DNA from 3 places in the Lysinibacillus sp. NPDC097195 genome. Region 2 is predicted to be linked to each of the others. Evidence: riboswitches for the same ligand, from Rfam matches in the RefSeq annotation. Region 2 holds a riboswitch; each other region holds the start of a gene.
What was found. Region 2 has a riboswitch for cobalamin ahead of ACIQXI_RS05275 (ABC transporter substrate-binding protein). Riboswitches for the same ligand answer to the same signal wherever they lie in the genome.
Positions count from the first base shown of each region.

Region 1: it holds a riboswitch for cobalamin, as region 2 does, so the genes downstream of both, ACIQXI_RS03705 ((2Fe-2S) ferredoxin domain-containing protein) here and ACIQXI_RS05275 (ABC transporter substrate-binding protein) in region 2, are expected to answer to the same signal.
Region 3: it holds a riboswitch for cobalamin, as region 2 does, so the genes downstream of both, ACIQXI_RS04460 (ribonucleoside-diphosphate reductase subunit alpha) here and ACIQXI_RS05275 (ABC transporter substrate-binding protein) in region 2, are expected to answer to the same signal.

Region 1 covers NZ_JBIWDP010000001.1:732,230-739,199, reverse strand. The annotation lists gene ACIQXI_RS03725 (precorrin-8X methylmutase) at 1-641, opposite strand, end outside; gene cobK (precorrin-6A reductase) at 654-1,415, opposite strand; gene ACIQXI_RS03715 (sirohydrochlorin chelatase) at 1,412-2,368, opposite strand; gene cobJ (precorrin-3B C(17)-methyltransferase) at 2,383-4,053, opposite strand; gene ACIQXI_RS03705 ((2Fe-2S) ferredoxin domain-containing protein) at 4,057-4,428, opposite strand; cobalamin riboswitch at 4,564-4,742, opposite strand; cobalamin riboswitch at 4,988-5,172, shown strand; gene ACIQXI_RS03700 (energy-coupling factor ABC transporter permease) at 5,314-6,060, shown strand; gene ACIQXI_RS03695 (energy-coupling factor ABC transporter substrate-binding protein) at 6,062-6,334, shown strand; gene cbiQ (cobalt ECF transporter T component CbiQ) at 6,338-6,970, shown strand, end outside.
Region 2 covers NZ_JBIWDP010000001.1:1,014,410-1,021,379, forward strand. The annotation lists gene ACIQXI_RS05260 (hypothetical protein) at 87-851, shown strand; gene ACIQXI_RS05265 (hypothetical protein) at 973-1,443, opposite strand; gene ACIQXI_RS05270 (GTP-binding protein) at 1,475-3,412, opposite strand; cobalamin riboswitch at 3,594-3,778, shown strand; gene ACIQXI_RS05275 (ABC transporter substrate-binding protein) at 3,971-4,966, shown strand; gene ACIQXI_RS05280 (precorrin-3B methylase) at 5,015-5,686, shown strand; gene ACIQXI_RS05285 (hypothetical protein) at 5,774-6,022, shown strand; gene ACIQXI_RS05290 (MBL fold metallo-hydrolase) at 6,192-6,970, shown strand, end outside.
Region 3 covers NZ_JBIWDP010000001.1:877,719-884,688, reverse strand. The annotation lists gene ACIQXI_RS04465 (ribonucleotide-diphosphate reductase subunit beta) at 1-650, opposite strand, end outside; gene ACIQXI_RS04460 (ribonucleoside-diphosphate reductase subunit alpha) at 663-2,876, opposite strand; cobalamin riboswitch at 3,041-3,229, opposite strand; gene ACIQXI_RS04455 (hypothetical protein) at 3,337-4,023, opposite strand; gene ACIQXI_RS04450 (ECF transporter S component) at 4,020-4,514, opposite strand; gene ACIQXI_RS04445 (bifunctional adenosylcobinamide kinase/adenosylcobinamide-phosphate guanylyltransferase) at 4,580-4,972, opposite strand; gene ACIQXI_RS04440 (histidine phosphatase family protein) at 4,924-5,520, opposite strand; gene cobS (adenosylcobinamide-GDP ribazoletransferase) at 5,493-6,269, opposite strand; gene ACIQXI_RS04430 (bifunctional adenosylcobinamide kinase/adenosylcobinamide-phosphate guanylyltransferase) at 6,294-6,869, opposite strand; gene ACIQXI_RS04425 (histidine phosphatase family protein) at 6,883-6,970, opposite strand, start outside.

The DNA of each region.
Region 1 (6,970 bases), 280 kb from region 2:
TCCGCTAATAATGAAACGGCATTTAATGCAGCAACCGTCACTGTACTTCCGCCTTTACGCCCAACATTTGTAATATACGGAATGCCTTCTAGCTTTAACAGCTCTTCTTTCGACTCTGCTGCTGACACGAAACCAACAGGCATACCAATAATTAAATCTGGTTTGGCTAACCCTTCTTTAATTAAACGAATTAACTCAAGTAATGCTGTTGGGGCATTTCCGATTGCATAAATACCACCTTCGTGTAATTTCGATGCTTTTTGCATAGAAATAATGGCGCGCGTTGTATTTTGTTTTTTCGCTTCAATCGACACATCTTCATCTGCGATATAGCAGTGTAAATCCCCACCGTGCTTTTGGAAACGTTTTTTCCCAGAGCCACTTTCAATCATTTGCACATCGGCAATGACATGACGACCTGCAAGAATAGACTTGATACCCGCTTCAATCGCTCCTGGCGTAATAATAACGCTACGTCCTAACTCAAAGTCAGCTGATGCATGGATAATACGACGAACAATTTTCCACTCGTCTTCTGAAAAATCATGGTCGCCCATTTCCTCTGCAATAATGGAAAAACTATAATCATAAATTTTGTCCGGGTCTACTGTTAATGGTTTAAAATCTGTTTTGAAATCCATGTGGAATGCCTCCTAAAATAAATGTTGTACAGCCTGTAGTACTTCCTCAAATGTGGAATATTGCTGGCCGTATTGAATATTTGGTCGTGCAATTAATATCGTTTCAATGCCACAGGCAAGTGCTGCGTCTAGCTTCTCATCGACTGAGCCTACCTTGCCACTTTCTTTCGTAATCATCAATGTGACATTGTATTGTCGGAATAATGCTTCGTTTAATTCTTGTGAAAAAGGACCTTGGATGGCGACAATATCTTTTTGCGCCACACCAAGTGCTTGACATTTTTCCATATTATCGAGGCGCGGAAGCATACGGGCAATCACACGTGTATTTTCTAAGCCTTGTAATACGTTCGTAAACGTTGCGAGCGTTTTACTGCCAGTTGTCAGCATAATGACGCCTCGTTTTTCCGCGGCTAACTGAGCTGCTTCCTCATAGTCTTTGACCACCGTAATAAGAGGATGTTCGTAATGCTCATTTGCGCGTTCATAGCGAATATATGGCACACCTGCACTTTCGGCTGCTGCCATGGCATTTTTAGATGCTTCCTCCGCGAATGGATGGGAGGCATCGACAACTAAGCGGTAACCACGTTCCGTAAGTATTGCTGCCATTTCCTCAGCAGTAAGTCGGCCAACTAAATGTGGCAGCCCTACCTCTGCAAGGCTTGAAGCGGCAGATTCTGTTACAACGGTTGCCGTAATAGCATAGCCTGCTGACTGCAATTCTAGCGCAAGATTCCTTGCATCACTCGTACCCGCTAACATAAAAATCATTTTACTAACTCCTCGTCATGATGGTGGTCATGTGCATGGTCGTGGTGATGATGGTGATGATGGTGATGATGATCGTGATCATGGTGGTGATGATCGTGATCATGGTGGTGGTGACCATGGTCGTGGTCGTGGTCATGGTGGTGCTCCACAAATGCTGATGCGTTAATACGATATTGGCATGTATCACAATTCATTTTCACATCTCCTGCAATAGCTTCTTCCATACGATCTAGTAACACCGTTTTTAATTTTGGGTGGTAGCCAAAGTAATCTGCCAATTGGATGTCTAAATCAGCATATGTCGCGGCAAAGTGCTTTTGCATACCTTCCATCCGCTCCATTAAAATGCCTGTAAATAAGAAATACGGCAACATAATGATTTTTTTCGCACCAAGACGATAACAGCGTTCGATTCCTTCATCTACTGTAGGATTCGTTACACCCATAAATGCACACTCAACTGACAGGACATCTAATTGCTCCCATAATAAACGTCCGATTTTATAAAAGTCACTATTCGCATCCGCATCACTGCCGCCACGTCCAATAAATAAAATCGCTGTATCTTCATGTTTTTCTTTAATATTCAAGCCAGTTCCAGATAAACGCTCTGTTAAAATATTTAACACTTCTTCATGTACACCCAAAGGTCGACCGTAAGTAAACGATACGTTTGGATATTTGAGGCGAGCGGCATCAATTGCTGCAGGAATATGAATTTTTGAATGGCCTGCCTGCAATAAAATAATCGGCACAGCATACACCTCTGTAGCCCCACGCTGGATACATGCATCAATTCCAGAAGGAATGTTTGGTGCCTCAAACTCTAAAAAACATGTTTCTACAATAAAGTTGTCATCAATTGAAGGCGTCAATTGTTGTATAAACGTGCGTACCTCATCATTTCCTGCTGCTAAACGGCTACCATGGCCAATAAATAAAATTGCTTTCATTACTTTTCTCCTCACTAGTCGCCGCACGGAGCTGGCTCTACTTTTATTTTTGATGACATATCTTGATACGTAAAATGCAATATTTTTTTCACCCGTTTGAAATATTTAAACAAGCGCTCATTTGGGTGAGCATTAGCCTTATATTCCTCAATAATGTCTGTAAGAAGCGGAATTAATAGCTCAGGCTCTAGCCCCTCAACAACAGGCTGTGCGGCATGAGCTGTGCGTCCTACTGGTTTTGCACCGATAAAAACATCAAATTTACTTTTTCGATAGACTATACCGATATCGTCAAATACTGCACGATAACAAGCCATGCCGCAGCCATTAAAGCCAATATTTAAAGTTTTCGGCAACGACAAGCCACCAAGCTTTTCTTGAATTTCCTCAGCATATGGAATAGAATCAGCCTTCTCCCCGTAACAGAAATCACAAGCTTTTAATGACAGTACATCGCCAATCGGTGCGAGTAAAAAACCGACTGCAGTTAATTTTTCTGTAATAGTCTCAGGGTCTGTCGTTGGAATTTTCAAATGAATTTGATGGTCTGGTGTATATTCCATCGTCCCTTCTTCCCCTACAACTTCAGCTAATGTCATCATTTGTTGTGGCGTGAAAAATTTATTTGCCACCCCAGGACTAACAGCTAGTTCAAAAATAGACTCTATCTTTTGTTGAACCAATTTGGGTGTTGGTTTTGTATCAGTTGTCCCTTTTACCATCGCAAGTGCCGTTGCTGCCATTTCTAACGATGTTTTTTTCGCTTCTGCTACAGGGTTAATCGCGATACTGCTCTTAATGCGTCCTGCATTTGGATCTGCAGCGAAGTCATGGCGTGCTGTACCTGTTTCTTGATTCATCGCCCACGGTTCATTTTCTTCTTTTAAACGCTGATGTGGACGTAAAGGCTGTTTTTCCTCTCCAAGCGTATATTTACGCTGATAGCCTCGCGGGGTAATCATCTTATTGTCATAGAAAAATGTCGATGAATTACCAATAATAACCGTCGTTAACATGCCGATATCGTGGTCGAGCATTTCTGCTAATGTCGTCATCGTAATTTCCTGACGATCTCGATAGGCACTTTTCACAAGTCCTACAGGTGTATCCGGCGAACGATATTCAAGCAAAATTCGTTGCGCTTCAACAATTTGACGTGTCCGGCGACCGCTTTTCGGATTGTATAAGGCAATAACAAAATCGGCCATCGCCGCCGCTTCCACACGCTTAGCAATTAAATTCCAAGGTGTTAAATGGTCACTTAAACTAATGGTGCACGAATCATGCATAATCGGGGCACCTAGTAAACTTGCACATGAATTAATAGCTGAAATACCAGGTACGATTTCGACTTCAACCCCAGAGGCCTCCGTCCAACCAAGCTCAATGAGTACTTCATAGACCAGTCCAGCCATACCATATACGCCCGAGTCTCCACTTGAAATAACCGCAACGATATTGCCAGCCTCGGCTTGACGAACCGCTTCCTGAGCGCGTGATACTTCTTCGGTCATACCGGTACTTACAATAGACTTTGCACTGACTAAATCTTGAATAAGCTCAACATACGTTTTATAGCCGATAATAAATTCACTTTGTTGCAATGCCTCTACAGCTCGTGTCGTAATGTGTTTAAAATCTCCAGGTCCAAAACCTACAACAAAAATCTTTCCTTTTTGCGCCATTTGTTACCCCTCTTTCACCTTATCGATGCCTTTAATCGCTGTTGTTTGTGGTGTTCGTTTCAGCGTACCTTCCGTCAATGTAAAAACATGCTCACTATGTAAAGAATCATGATTTAAATCTTGCACGAGTGTCCTACCGTGTTCTACTGTTGGCACACGATACCAATTGCCTTGTGGATAGGCTATAACGACACAAGCATCTTTACATCTGCCATTACAACGTGTTCTCGTCGTATGTATTTCTTTATCGAGTGATAATTTCTCGATTTCATCACGTATGGCTAACGTAATTTCCTCCGCCTCTTTTTTCATACAACTACTACCATTACAAATAAAAAGATGGGTTTTCATTCCCTCTAAATTCCAAGTTGTCATTGTTTTTCTCCCCTTATTGACTTACTGGAAAAAGAAAAAACCTTTACTCAATGTCGAAGAGTAAAGGTTTTGTAGAAGCCAAATAAAACGAATAAACATATATCCGTTCTCGCTCCACTTCTCCCTCCGAAAAGTTTGCATGCCATCAACTAAGCAGGTTTCCTGACTTAAGCTTCCTTTTACTTTCGCGCCTTCCCAGTTTCTTAGTGGCATTGCGATTTCATCAGCTATTACAGTAGCGGGGGCTGTACCGGATTTGCACCGATTTCCCTATTATCTCGAACTATTTCGAGCACTTAATGATGTTTCTATATGAAATTTTTACATAAAAGTTTATAAAATGATTGGAAAACTATTTCTATCATAGCCTATTATTTTTATACTTTTCAACAGTTCTTTTTCATTTATTAGATTTTTAATAAAATTTCAACAAATATTCCGTTGAAATTGCTCGCTATTCTCTTACATTTATCTTAATTTTCTATAAGTAAAAATATTTTTCACAAAAAAAGGATAGCGAATGACTGGAAAAACATGTTACACTTTGTCGTGAAAACTCACAACTTCATCTTTTTTCGGTGCGAAGTGTAGCCATTTCGCTTAAAAGGGAAGCCGGTTCAAGTCCGGCGCGGTCCCGCCACTGTACTAGGGAGTTTTATAGAAAATGTCACTGTCCAAAGGATGGGAAGACCCTATAAAATGATGAACTAAAGCCAGGAGACCTGCCGAAAAAAACGTGATCGTTTCAACCTACGAGGATAGGTGTGCGGCTTGGCAAATGACAAATCGATTTGCTTTTTCAGCTATGCACTTTTTCCACACTGGAGAAGTGCTTTTTTTATTGCGCACGCTACAATCAATGGGAATTGTTAAGGAGGAGAGATTGTGAAATTATCTTTTTGGAAACTTAGTTATTTCTTACTAGCATGTTTACTAGTACCAAAGCGCGCATTTGCTATGCATATTATGGAAGGATTTTTACCGATAGAATGGGCGATTTTTTGGTGGATCATTTCCATCCCATTCATCATTTTAGGATTGCGTTCGATTCGTAAAACAATTGATGAAAATCCCGAAACGAAAATGATCCTAGGATTATCAGGCGCATTTGCATTTGTCTTATCTGCCTTAAAAATACCTTCTGTTACCGGAAGTTGTTCACATCCAACCGGGGTTGGACTTGGGACAGTGCTTTTCGGACCATTAGCGATGAGTGTCATCGGTACGATCGTCTTATTGTTCCAATCATTACTTTTAGCGCATGGAGGTATTACAACTTTAGGGGCAAATGCTTTCTCCATGGCGATTGTAGGACCGATTATCGCTTATTACGTCTTTAAAGGTTCGCAAAAAATTGGCCTATCGTTCTCACTTGCTGTCTTTTTTGCTGCGATGCTCGGGGACTTAGGTACATACGTTGTCACTTCAGTTCAATTAGCACTAGCATTCCCTTCTGAAGTAGGAGGCTTTATGGCTTCATTCACTAAATTCGCAGGGATTTTCGCGCTAACACAAATTCCATTAGCCATTAGTGAAGGTATTTTAACCGTCATTGTCATGAATTTCTTAAAAAAATACAATGTCAGCGAATTAAAAGCTTTACGTGTATTGTCAGCAAAGGAGGCACATTAATATGAAAAAAAATTTATTGCTCCTTGGGATTGTTGTACTGTTAGCAATCATCCCTCTTTTTATTCAAAAAGGTGCTGAATTTGGTGGAGCAGACGGAGAAGCTGAAGCAGCTATCGGTGAAATAAATGCAGACTATGAACCATGGTTTGAAAGTTTGTGGGAACCACCTAGTGGTGAGATTGAAAGTTTATTATTCGTCTTACAAGCTGCGATTGGCGCTGGCTTTATTGGCTATTTCGTAGGCTATATGCGCGGCAAGCATAAAGAGGGTTAAAGTATGTTACTTATTGATAAGTATGCTTATATTAATAAACTAGCGTCTGTACATCCATTAGAAAAAATGACATTTTCCTTAGGGTTACTGCTGTTGTCTTTAATCATAAGAGATGAACTTATTTCACTCATTGCATTTATTGTAATGAGTGCTTTTATCATTTTAGGCGCTAAAATCCCTTGGCAATATTATGTAAAACTACTGTTGTTGCCTGCATTTTTTCTGCTATCAAGTTTACTCTCGATTGTCATTTCCATAGCCCCAAATACAAGTGCTCTCCCTCCCTATTTTTGGGCATTAACGGTCAGTCAGTGGACTATTTTTATCGGTAATGAGAGCATACTTACAGCTCAGCAATTATTATTCACTGTGCTAGGCAGTATCGGCTGTTTATATTTTTTAATTTTAACGACGTCAGTGCAATCTATTTGTTTCGTCTTGCGACAATGGCATCTGCCTGCTTTATTTGTTGAACTAGCAGAGCTCACCTATCGATTTATCTTTATCTTTTTAAATAGTATGCAAAAAATTCATCTTGCCCAACAGGCTCGACTCGGCTATCAATCACCGATGCAATGGCTACGGTCGATTTCCATGCTTATTGCAGCATTATTTGCAGAAATGTTTCAACGGAGC
Region 2 (6,970 bases):
GATTTCCTCTTACATAGCAGGAAATCCGTATTTTTATGTCATCCGACCAGTTGTTTTGGAAAATATGTACGAAAAGAGGTGCGCGTATGCCAACTATTCATGAATGTACAACACAGGAAAAACACAATGAAGATATGAAAATTTGTAAACAATCACGCATTGAAATGGCTAAAGAACCAAAAACGAGAATGGCTGTTGAATCTCTAGTCGATCAGTTTTTAGCAAACGGTCTCCTTCGTAACGACCGTTTATTTAATGAGATTTTTTATAATAAAGATATAATCTGGATTCGAAATGATATGTATGAAGGTCATCTCTTTGCTAAGGCATGTGTAGCGGACGAGCTGAAAACGAAAAAGAATGGCTTTATGATGTATATGCCCTCAAATCCCATTGTCTATGAAGTAAACGGAGAAGCCTATCATTTAATTACACGAATTGATTCCATTCGCGCTAAACCTAATTTAGAGCGGCTACATTTAGAAGCCAAGCCTATTTTAAGTGCTGCCAGAGTTAATGATTTATTGTGTTCAATGGTTATGCGTTTTTATCAAATCTATCTAGAGGACTTGACACAATTAGTACAAAAAAATGATAAAGTACAGCCATTACTACAATATGTCGAATATGAATACGCCCAATTCGTGAAAAAGGTTAAAGAGTTAAATGACTATCATTACCATTGGCATCCACGAGGCAACGGTCATCAGCTATTCCTTCAATTAATTGAGCAATTACAAATATTAAAAAGTAAACCTGGATCAGTTGTCATCGATTCTTCGACTAATAATGGCTATATTAGGGTGGAATCAGCGAATTCTGTTATGGCAAAAACGGAAAAAGTGCTGTAGCTTTTTCTAAAGGGTAAACTAAAAAACGAATGAAAAATGTTATATTTAAATATCAAAAAAGCAGTCGAATGCATATCGACTGCTTTTTTTATGTTACTCGCAATGGGTACTTTAACTAATTTTATAGTTCAACGCCAATATTTTTAGACTGTACAATGTAATTGTTAGTTGAGTTCCATTGATATTGACCTATAGTAAATTTATTTAGGTCAATTACATCTATCAAATAATGAGGAACAGCACAATGCCAATTGATATTGTCTATCTTCAAAGGGAAATTATCCGCATTTGGGTTAGGTGTATGAATATAGACGGCATCTAAACTAGCATCTTCATCAACTATTTCCAACCATGATTGATATGGTTGATCGAGTGTTTGGAGCTTTCCTAATAAATCTAAATACAACGCGATATGCGCTTTACAATGTTCTCTTCTTATTTTTAAGTCATTATTGCCATATCCATAAAAATCTAAATGTGTGTGCCATAAATCAAACCAACTATCTTTTTCAAAGTCTAAATCATAGCACTCGACATTTGCATTGTGCCACATATTCCGAAAATAACGCTTTTTCCCACGAAACTTTTTCAAGCCATTGTTCCTCCTACTTATCTATCACTGCTTACAAGCAATGCATCGCAGCCTTCGCTTCATTCCAAGGAACGGAGTAACCCTTTCCTTTTGCACAAAAAATACTTGAGGATGTATAGTCAGGATCTGCTTGTTTATTGTATTGCATTTGTGAGATTACTTCATCACTATTATGGCATATATTATAGCCATCAAATTGCAATGATAATGAGCCTTTGCCATTTGTATAAGCGGCAAAGGTAGTACTATAATGCATAAATGTTGAAACAGGTACACGACCAGTTAACATTACTTGATCCTCGGTTAAAATTGGCGCATCAAAAGTGCCGTTAGCTTGCTGGATATCGTTCATCATACGACCGATATAATCATTTGATGCTTTCATTTTGAAGCGGTAATAAGGCTCTAGCAATATATTTTCAGCTTGTTCTAGCCCTTGGCGCAATGCACGGAAAGTGGCTTCGCGAAAATCGCCTCCCTCCGTATGCTTAATATGCGCACGTCCTGTCAAAAGAGTAAAGCATACATCCGTAACGGGGGAGCCTGTTAAAAGACCATGATGGTCACGCTCAAATAGATGTTTTTCAATTAGGCGTTGGTTGCCAACTGATAAATCATCCGCATGACATGCATTGACAAATGTATTGCCTGTACCACGGCTATTGGGTTCCATTAATAAATGGACTTCGGCATAATGCTTTAATGGTTCAAAATGACCATAGCCTGTTACGGTCGAAGCAATTGTTTCCATATATAATATTTTAGGTTCACCAAAAGTAAGGGCAAAAGAAAAGCGATTTTTTAAAACTTCAGTTAATACTTCAAGTTGAATAACACCCATGATATGGACATGGATTTCTTGGAATCTTTCATGCCAAACAACGCGTAAGGAAGGCTCCTCTGCCTCAAGTAAACGGAATACTTGTAAAACTTCTTTTATATGCTGTTGTCCTTCATATTGTACTTTAGCTTGTAACGTAGGCACCAGCTCATACGGTTGAGAGGGTTGTGTAGCACCTAAAATATCGCCGATTTTTGCTAGACTTAGCCCTTTGACGGCAAATATTTCTCCCGCCTGAACTTTTTGTGTTGTTTCAAAACGGTGCCCATTATATAAACGAATTTCTGTTATTTTTTCTGTCACATCACCAAATGTGAAGTCTTGGCGAGTATGTAATGTTCCTTGCAAAGCTTTGATAAAAGTTAAGCGCTGTGTACCATCATGACGAATTTTAAAAACCTCACCTTGAAATGTTGCTTGTTTGTCAAAATGCACTTCTGTAAGAAGAGGAAGCTGTGAAAGAAACTCTTTTATTCCAACATCTTTTAATGCTGCACCAATAAAACATGGAAACGCTTGCTCTTGTTGTATCATCTTTTGCAACTTTGATAAGCACATTTGGCCGTCGATCGTTTCTGTTAAAAAGGCATCAAGAAGTTGTTCATCACGTTCGGCTAACCACTCTGCAATATGCCCATGAACTGAATCATTCGTAAGTGGAGCTTCTATTAGGAGAATATCGCTCGAACATTCTTTATGCAGTTGCTTCATAACAGCATCCACATCTGCACCTTCACGATCCATTTTATTAATAAAGAAAAACGTTGGGACGTGGTATTGGCGCAATAATTGCCAAACCGTTTCAGTATGGCCTTGTACACCCTCAACAGCACTGACGATAATAATGGCGTAGTCCATCACACGAATTGCCCGCTCCATCTCTGGTGAAAAATCGACGTGCCCAGGTGTATCAATTATTGTATATGTATCGTTGCCAATTTGCATCCGGCCTTGTTCAGCAAAGATCGTAATGCCGCGCGCTTGTTCAATCGCATGATTATCTAAAAAAGTATCTTGATGATCCACTCTTCCTCGTGTTTGAATACTATTAGTATGGAATAATAATTGCTCACAAAAGGTAGTCTTGCCTGCATCGACATGTGCGAGTACACCAATCGTTTTATACATAAAATAATCCTCATTTCTATTTTTCCTATAGACTTATTGTAACAGAAAGTAGGTAAAAACATTTCATGTCAAATAGTTGTTGTTTATGTTTAGATAGTGGTGGAAAATTCATAATTATTCATTTTAGATTTTATTTTGTCATTGAAAACAAAAATAACTTCTGCTAGGCTAATTTTAGAACTGCATACTTCTATATATTGGTGCAAATGGTTTTGCCATTTGCTTAAAAGGGAAATCGGTGTGAATCCGATGCTGTCCCGCAACTGTAAATGGGGAGTTTATACAATTGTCACTGTAGTGGAACTATGGGAAGACGTATAAATGTTGAACCTAAGCCAGGATACCTGCCAATATATTATATTTACTAACAACCACGAGGATGGGGATAGTGATTGGTTTTATAACCATTGTTTTTCACTATGCCGCCCTCTTGGAAACAAGGGGGTTTTTTCCGTTCTTTGTGCGAGGAGCTAGTCAAGCAAAAAACGTAAACTTAGTAGCACAGAAGTCTATTGATTTCTATCTATACAAATGAATTTAATTTAAAGGAGAACAAACATGATCAAAAGGAATGGCAAGTGGCTAGTTGTTGCAATGGCTTTATTATGTATTTTAGTGGCGTGTAGTGCGAAAGATGACGCACAGAATGCATCACAAAAAGAAAACATCGAACCAGCACAAACAGCATCAACTGAAGTAACGATTGAGAATAACGATACGACACAAGTGTATGCAGAAGCACCAAAAAAGGCGATAAGCTTAAATCAGCATGTCACAGAAATCATGTTGGCATTAGGCTTAGAGGATTCAATGGTCGGCACTGCTTATTTGGATGATCAAATTTACGAACCACTACAGGCAGCATACGATAAAGTACCAGTACTAGCTGAACAGTATCCAACAAAGGAACAAATAATTGATAGTGAAGCCGATTTTTTATACGCAGGCTGGAAAAGTGGCTTTAGTGAAAAAGGGGTGGGTACACCTGAAGAGCTTGAAGCACTTGGAATTCACACCTATTTACATACATCTTCAAGTATTACGAAACCAACGTTAGATGATATTTTTACGGATATTCGGAATATCGCAAAAATCTTCCGTGTGGATGAACGTGGGGAAGCATTGATTCAGCAGATGACAGCAGATGTCGATGCAGTCCGGGCAAAATTACCCCAAAGTGAACAAAATTTACGCGTCCTTGTCTATGACAGTGGCGATAAGGAAGTCTTTACAGCAGCACAAAATTTTATGAATGAACTTGTCACTGTGGCGGGTGGTACAAATATTTTTGGCGATATAGAATCAGGCTGGACTACGGTTTCAAAAGAAGCAACTGTTGAACGTAATCCTGAGGTCATTGTTGTGATTGATTATGGTTCACAAACAGCAGAAGATAAAATTCATTTCCTAAAAAATGATCCAGCATTAAAAGAAACAACTGCTGTGAAAAACGAACGCTTTGTTATTTTACCATTGTCAGCTGCGTCGGAAGGAGTTCGGGCTGCAGAGGCAATTGAAATATTAGCTAAAGGATTTTATCCTGAAAACTTTTAATAAACGAGCTAGCGAAATGCTAGCTCTTTTCCATAAGGAGCGTAGACAATGAATGCATTTCGTTCAAATATACCAGATTGTACATTTGAAAAACTCAATATGGATGGCGATTATACACGACTTGCCATAAGTCCAGGCATTATTAATAAACATTATACAGCGGCTCAACTTCAAAAGATTGCGGAGGTTATAGGCGACAATGGAGCAATGAAATATTCGGCATCCTATAGCATGTTGCTGTCCGTCCCTACACAAACGGTTCAGCACGTGATGTCGGAACTTGAAGAAGCGGGGTTATATATTGCCGAAGCAGGTTCTGTTGTTGCGATGAAAGCTTGTGATTTTTGTGATGGTGATAAAATGGAAGCAGCCAGCATAACAGAACAGTTATATCATCATTTCAAGGGACAAACTGTGCCATCAAGATTACGATTAAATATAAATGGTTGCGCATCTGCTTGCTACAATGCCGTCTATGATGATATAGGTCTTGTCTATCAACAGGATAGCTTTGATGTTTACTTAGGCGCTGTGCCAATGGGCGCTCAAGCTAAGCCAGGTATACTGTTTGCCAAAAGGATTTCAGTACAAAAAATTGAGGGTTTTCTTCAGCATATTATTACGCTCTATCAAAATCATGCACGTCCTAATGAACCTTTCCATAAATTTTATCGTAGAACAAAGTCGGCAGATTATTGGGAAACGATTAATGATAGGTAAACTTATATTTAGTGTTAGTTTGGCATTAGCCAATCTAACACTTTTTTTATTGGACATATATACCGGAAGCTTAGGCGAATAAAAAATATGTCATGGGCTCACGCTAAGCTGATTACATTTAAAGGGGATGAGGAAATGTTTAATCGTTTATCAGCACATAATGGTGTGTTTCGGTTGCCGCCAATTCAGCGCAAAAATAATAAAGAGTTAGATGTTGCGATTGCAGACCTCGAAGCAAGAGGATTTCGTTTAGTAAAACGTGGAATTCAAAAAGGTTTAAAACAAACGCCTTCTTACAATAAAGTCTGGGCGATAATGGAAAAGCTGATGACTTAACATTTTTCAGAAATGCAAAAAAGCTGCTTCGATTTCTCTCTGCAGCTCCATAAGTAGTGAAGCACTACGAAAATTTATTTTGGCTCTTTACTGTCTTTTTATACTTGTAATTTAACTGCTTCGAAGAGAAGATAAGTTTTGTTAAAAATTAGGAAAGAGGGCTTTTGCTTTGGAAAATAAATTAAACTACGGTGAAGATTACAAATATATTCCTGCAACTTCTGTGAGAAGTGGTGTTGGTATAGAAGTATTAGATGATCTCTACCAGTATACGGTTCAAATTGTCAATATAGTGCTATATGGTCGTCCACGTACACAGGATTTTGTGTTAATTGATGCTGGCATGCCAAAAAGTGCTGAGAACATTCTAGAAGTAGTTGAAAAACGCTTTGGTTCTAATTCTAAACCGAAGGCAATCATTTTAACTCACGGTCATTTTGATCATGTAGGGGGTATTATCGAATTAATAAAGCATTGGAATGTCCCTGTTTATGCACATAGTTTAGAACTACCGTATTTAACAGGAAAAGAGCATTATCCTGAACCCAATCCCGCTGTAAGCGCTGGGTTGATAGCCAAGATGTCCCCTTTTTTTCCACATGAAGCGATTAACTTAGGTGAAAATATTAATGAAATGCCAGCCGATGGTAGTGTTCCCTATATGCCTGGATTTCGCTGGATTCATACACCTGGTCATACACCTGGCCATATTTCTTTATTTAGAGAGGAAGACGGTACATTAATTGTTGGGGATGCTTTTGTTACAGTAAAACAAGAGTCACTTTATAAAGTATTAACCCAGCAAAAAGAGATAAGTGGTCCACCCCAATATTTTACGACCGATTGGTCAGCTGCCAAAGAATCTGTTGTCAAGTTAGCGGCATTGAAACCACAAGTAGTGATTACTGGTCATGGATTACCTATGGTTGGTGAAGAATTGACGGAAGC
Region 3 (6,970 bases), 140 kb from region 2:
CGGTTAATATAATTGATCATCGTTGACGAAGCTACCATTTTTTGATTGCGTGCTAAATGGTAGAAAAAGGCGAAGCCCGAATAGAAAAATAAACCTTCTAAAATAACATCATAAATAATAGCCTCTAGCATATTTTCAACGTTTGGTTCCTCTGAAAATGCCTGATAGCCTTTCATTACAAAATCATTACGACGCTCTAGCACTGGCTCTGTACGCCAAAAGTCAAATGTACGGTCCTGCTCATCTTTATTGACGATACTGGAAAGCACGTAAGAGTATGAATGATTATGGATAACCTCTTGCTGCGCTAAAATAATCATTAAGGCATTCAGGCTCGAATCCGTTAAATAGTCTGCAACTTTACCAGCAAAATCTGTTTGCACACTGTCTAGCAGTGCTAGTAAACCGATAATTTTTAGAAATGATTCTTGTTCATGTGTTGATAACGTTGGGAATTGTTTAACATCATTGCTCATATTAATTTCAAAAGGTGTCCAGAAGTTCCCAAGCATTTTTTTATATTTTGGATACGCCCAACTAAATCGTACGTCATCCCAGTTTAAAATATTGGAAGAGCGCCCGTTGACAATAGCAGTAGAACGGTTTGGCGCTTCCTTATCCATCATTTTTCGTTTTGTAATTGTTGTCATTAATTGTTCCTCCTAGCTCGCACAAGACTCACATTCTAGCAACTCAACAGAAGTCGAGCGCACATAATAAGTCGTTTTCACACCACTTGCCCAAGCATTTAAATGTAACGCGAGTAAGTCTTTTGCTTGAATCGTATTTTGTACATATAAATTTAGCGAAATCCCTTGGTCGATATGACGAGCACGTGCTGCATTTTGTTTTATTGTCCAGTTTTGATCGATAAAGTACGCAGACTTATAATACCAAGTCGTCACGGGTGATAAATCCGGTACTGTAACTGGAATTTTGTAATCCTTCTTCTCTTCCGAATAACTTTTTTGGAATATCGGATCAATTGTTGCTGTACTGCCTGCTAAAATAGATGTCGATGAATTCGGTGCTACAGCCATCACATAGCCATTGCGCATCCCATAGCTTGCAACATCCGCGCGCAATGCTTGCCACTGTTCACTGTGATAGCTACGCTTGTCAAAATATGCTCCTGTTTGCCAATCGGAGCCCTCGAATAGTGGGTAAGCCCCTTTTTCACGCGCAAGGTCATTTGATGCTCGTATCGTTAAATAAGCAATTTGCTCGTATAATTTATCGGCAAAATCCACGGCCTCATCCGACTCCCACTGAATTTCTTTCAAAGCTAGTAAATGATGCCAGCCAAACGTGCCAAGTCCAATACCGCGGTAGCGGGTATTTGTGCGCTCTGCTTGCTTTACTGGAATGGTGTTTAAGGCAATGACATTATCTAACATGCGTACTTGAATCGGTATTAAACGCTCTAATACGTCAGCAGGTACTGCCTTACCTAAATTGACAGACGATAAATTACAGACAACAAAGTCTCCCGGTTTACGACGCGTGACAATAACATCATCTTCTAACGTAATCGATTCAAATTGCGTTGGCGACATGTTTTGGAAAATTTCAGTACATAAATTAGAACTATAAATTATGCCTTCGTGCTTATTAGGGTTCATGCGGTTCACTTCATCACGGTAAAACATGAACGGTACACCTGTTTCAAGTTGAGAGCGCATAATACGTTTCATAATATCAATCGCAGGTACGACTTCCCGACTTAATAAAGGATTGGCAATACATGCTGCATATTTTTCACGGAAAGAGCCTTGCCCTTTTTGTTCATCATAATAATCCTCCAGTGAGAAGCCCATCACTTCACGCACTTCATGAGGATCAAATAAATGCCAATCTTCACGAGCTTCGACCGCTTCCATAAAGATATCTGGTAAACATAATCCGGTGAAAATGTCATGGGCACGTAAGCGCTCGTCTCCATTATTTAAACGCAAATCTAAAAAGGTAAAGACATCCTTATGCCAAACATCTAAATACACGGCGATAGCCCCTTGACGTTGACCAAGCTGATCCACCGAAACAGCTGTATTATTAAGTTGTTTGATCCATGGTAGCACACCACTTGACGCGCCTTTAAAGCCTTTAATAGAAGAGCCACGACTACGGATTTTCCCCATATACACGCCAATACCGCCACCATATTTTGATAATGTTGCAACATCTGTGTTTGTATCATAAATACTTTGTAAACTATCATCCACAGTATCAATAAAGCAACTTGAAAGTTGACCATGCGTTTTTCCAGCATTAGATAATGTCGGTGTCGCCACTGTCATATATAAATTACTCATTGCCCAATACGATTCACGGACTTTTTCTAAGCGATTTTCCGTTTCATCTTGCATCAATGTCATGGCAATGACCATCCAACGCTCCTGCGGTAATTCCACTGGTGTTTTCGTATAATCACGGACAACATAGCGATCCATTAATGTTTTTAAACCGATGTATGTAAATAGCTCATCACGGCTCTGTTCAAGATAGGATGCAAGTTCCGCTAGCTCTTGTTCACTATACTTTGTCGTTAAACATGCATGATAAAGACCTGCCTCTGTATAGCGTGCAAGCTGCTCCGGAAAGACTTTATAAACGTCTTCCTTTGCAACACCACGGTTTGTAGCAAATTGACTATATAATTTTTCTAAGTAAATTTGTGCAGCGACAAATGTCCAATAGGGCTCTTCTTCATCGATTAGACTAAGTGTTTGTAAAATCATCGCATCCGCCCAAGCTTCAAACGTAGCCTCTTCATTTTTACGTAGCCAACGATCCGATAATCTTACAAAGCTTTCAAGCTCATCCTCCGTGTAACTTTTCTTCAACTTAGCCATGTGCTGTTCAATTTGTATTGTCATCTTTACATTCTCTCCCTTTCTCAACAGCCAACACATCAAAAAAGCGATTACACACCATAGTTCGGTTGCGTAATCGCTGTAAAATTGGAAATGGAAATGAAGGATATGTACACATCAAAGTGGACAAATCTCTCGCTTCCACTTCTCAATCCCCGAAGATGTGTTGCTGTCTTGAACAACTCGGCAGGTCTCCTGGCTCATGCTTCACTCAAATAATGGCCTTCCCGTTTTTTCACAGTGGCATGTTCATTATTTGTCAGCATTTACAGTTGCGGGGACAGCTTCGGCTTTAGATGTCTCTATTTCCGAATTCCCTTTTAAACCATACTGGTACCGCTTGTCCAACATACTATATATTGTGTTTCAATCTCTCAATTAATCTAACATATTGTGTTTCTCGTTTCAATAGGTGTTTTGTCCCTTGCAATTTTAAAAATCTTACTTTTGCTCGAAGCAAGCCCTATTCCAATGCAGTTTTACACAGTTTCTCAAAATTTCGAGTAAAAATTTTTTGTGCTAATTGCTCTTTCTGTGGATCAATTCCGAGTAAAATAACGGCACAAGGTCCTGCAGATTTTGCCATATCCAACGAACTTTTAAGTGGTTGCTGACCAAAAAGTCGTGAAAATTCAGCTTGCAGTCCTTGCGATCCTACCGGCCACACTTGTTGGACAATTTCCTCACGCCATGCATGATAAATGGGCTGAAGTTGGGCGACATCTTCAGCCTGTTCAAGCACTTCTTGGCCAACGAGTGGCACACCATATGTGTACCAACTTAGTTTTCCACGTTCAAATGATGCCCTTTGTTGGATTTCGCCTAACATTGTCACCGATAAGCCCGATTGCAGAGTCGGCATATTGGATTCTGAACTTCCTGTTATAGGTGGACAATCCATCCCTACTTCATCAAAAACTTGCTCAAGTCCTGCGATATAGCGCGACCATGCTGCATCTCCTGAAAAATTAGCAAGTATGATGTGACTCGGTATGGCATTTGCTGCAAGCTGTTCTAAAAAAGTAACACGCGCTGTTAAATAAGCGGTTAAAGTATCTGATGCACAGACGACATCTTGTGGCTTCTCACCAATTGCTGCCGCATTGTCTGTAGTAGCAATTAAGTGTCCTATTTTTACGGCATTCCTCAATTCGCTCGACCTGCCTTACGAACAAACACTTTTGACAGCACGGGTATAACAACTGCCACAATTAGAAGGTTAATGACCGTTGCCATGAAAATACCCGGCAAGGATGCCCAGAAAAAAGCTGGACTAATGATAAAATAAAATGGCAGTGGTGCGATTATACCATTTAAGACAAGTGCTACGGGCCATTTCAAAAAATGCATCCCTTTTTTATGCATAACACCAAATAGCCATACGACCATAAACATTTCAACTGCAATAATAATATGCAAAGGTCCATAAGGAAATCCAGCTGTTAATGCTGTAATAAAATGCCCGATTAGCCCTGCTACGCCCGCTAACACAGGTGATAAAAATACTACGCCGATAAATGCCGGTGCTGAGTCCAGGGCAGCCGTCGATACAAATGACGGGATTTTAATTACTGCTCCGATGGCGCAAATCGCTGCAACCATGGCAGTTAAAGTTATAGTCATTAATTTTTGTCGATTCATTCCATTCCCTCTTTTCTAGAAATAATGAAAGCCCATGCCTGAATGACAAAACGTCACATACAACATCATTTGATGCGTTCAGCGATGCCATACCAAATACGATCGACTCGCTGTGCTTGGGCAAATAACGCTTGGTACAAGCGACCACAAGTGTCACGCAACAGTCGTGCTTGTTTTTCCATTGGCACAACACCGCGCCCCATATCAGTAACAATAATATACAATGGACATGTTTCCTCAAACGTTTTCAGTCTTTCCAAAATTTGCTGAACAAGCATTTCATCGTCCTCAAGATTATGCGTTATCAGCCATTGTTCTAAGTTTTTAATAATAAGGGCATCACAGTCAGGAACAACATCTGGCAATATGCCATCCAATATTGCCACATCCTGCTCCGCCAGCAATTGCGTTACATAGGCGTTTTTTCCGTTATAGGCTCCTCCGATAAAGACATGCATCTTGCTCCCTCCTTCCAAGCCGCTTTGGAAAATGTTAACGTAAACATCCTATCATGCGGTACTTGATACGACCAGAAAGGCTTTTGCTGTGGTGCAAAAGCGACAAGCAATGCACGCACGACACCTCCATGCACAACAAGATAATAATCGTCTTCCTCTTTTGGTAATGCTAAAAAACCTGTTACTACACGCTGGCAAAACAAATCGAAGCGCTCTCCATTTGGTGGAGATGTGTTTAGTGGGTCATCTAGCCATTTACAGTAGCGCTCGTCCGTTTTTAATTCGTCATATGTTTTACATTCAAAGTCACCGAAATTAGTCTCTCGAAATCTAGCATCAGCCATATAGCGAGCATGTGGAAAATAACAACTCGCTGTTTGTTGACAGCGTCGTAAATCACTACCGTAAACTTTCTTGACAGCAAGATCGACAATAGGCAGTGATACTATTTGTGCTAATGGAGAATCTGTCCAGCCAATATAACGCTTTTCCATGTTTTCTTGCGTTGGTGCATGTCTCATTAAGCGCACAGTAACAATGTCAGCCATAGCACAACCTCCATTCCTTCAATTGATGCTCCGAGTAAATCTCCTGATACACCGCCAAAATTACGCAATGTAAACTGACGAAATAAAATAAACGCGACGATTAAAACAGCCATTAATACAACAGGTAAAATTGACAGACCGGTCACAACCAATACAGTGCAATAAGCAAGTACAAGCGTCATCAGCATAAAGCAAGTCAATGTACGGTGGTTTAGTTGCGTCTTAAAAAAATAAGCAAGTCCTTTTTCTTTTGAGCACTTTAACGATAAAAAATAAAAACTCATCCCTACTCGTGTCAGTAAAGGGATAAAAACAAGCATCCATAAGGCGAACTTGTCCTGCACTATAAGCTCATGTAGCACAACAAATTTCCCTAATACTAAAAATAATACAGACATGACGCCAAACGCCCCTACACGAGGATCGTCCAAAATTTCAAGACGCTTTTCACGATCCCGATAGGAAAAATAAGCATCTCCCATATCGATAAATCCGTCCAGATGCAAGCCCCCTGTAAATAACGCAAATAACCCTACAATGACAAATGTTAATAAAATTTCACTGCTTGCTGTCCAGGTCGTTAAACTATAAATAGAGCCAGCAACAATTGCTCCCATCAATGCCCCTACCCATGGCAAAAAAGCGAACATCCCAGTAATCGTACTTTTGGATAATGGAATTTCCTTATGTACAGGCAAAACTGTAAAAAATTGAAATGCGAGTAATACGCTATGCCATATAGTTTTCATCGCCTTGCCCTCTTCCTATTAATTTTATTTCCACTTCTTTACGATACCATAATTTATTTCGTATGCCTCTTCAGCAACTGAAACCAACCATTGATGTAATTGACCGAGCATTTGTCGATACAATTCGACTTCATCATTGTCGTAAGGCGGTTCATCGAATAGTTCGTTAGAAACAACAAAAAGCGTCACCTTTTTGTCAAGTAACGTCTGTACTGAACTTTTCATGATTTGTAGCTTTTGCTCAAGACAACCTGGCTTTTCCACACACGGTGTTCCACTGTCAAACCCTTCATAAAACGCATTCGTCAGCCACGTCGTCACACAATCCCAAAGGACCACATCACCATCTTCAACCTTTTCAAAGGCATGCTGAATTTGATAGGGTGCTTCGATTGTGTGCCAGGCAATCTGTTGTTTTTGTCGATCAGTCTGGTGGCGCTCGATACGTCTTGCCATCTCATCATCCGTTGCAACACCAGAAGCGATATAAACTAATCGCTTACCCTGAAATTGATTGTATTGATAGTGCTTAACAGCTGCTTTTTCAGCAAAGTGAGACTTACCGCTACGGACACCACCAGTAATAAAAATTAGCGGCACGATTATCACCCCTCTATAATAAATGTGGCGTGCTGCCAATTTCTTTGACGTGCCAATTTTCATCTAGTCGCTCTATAATAGTCACACTTGTTCCATGGATA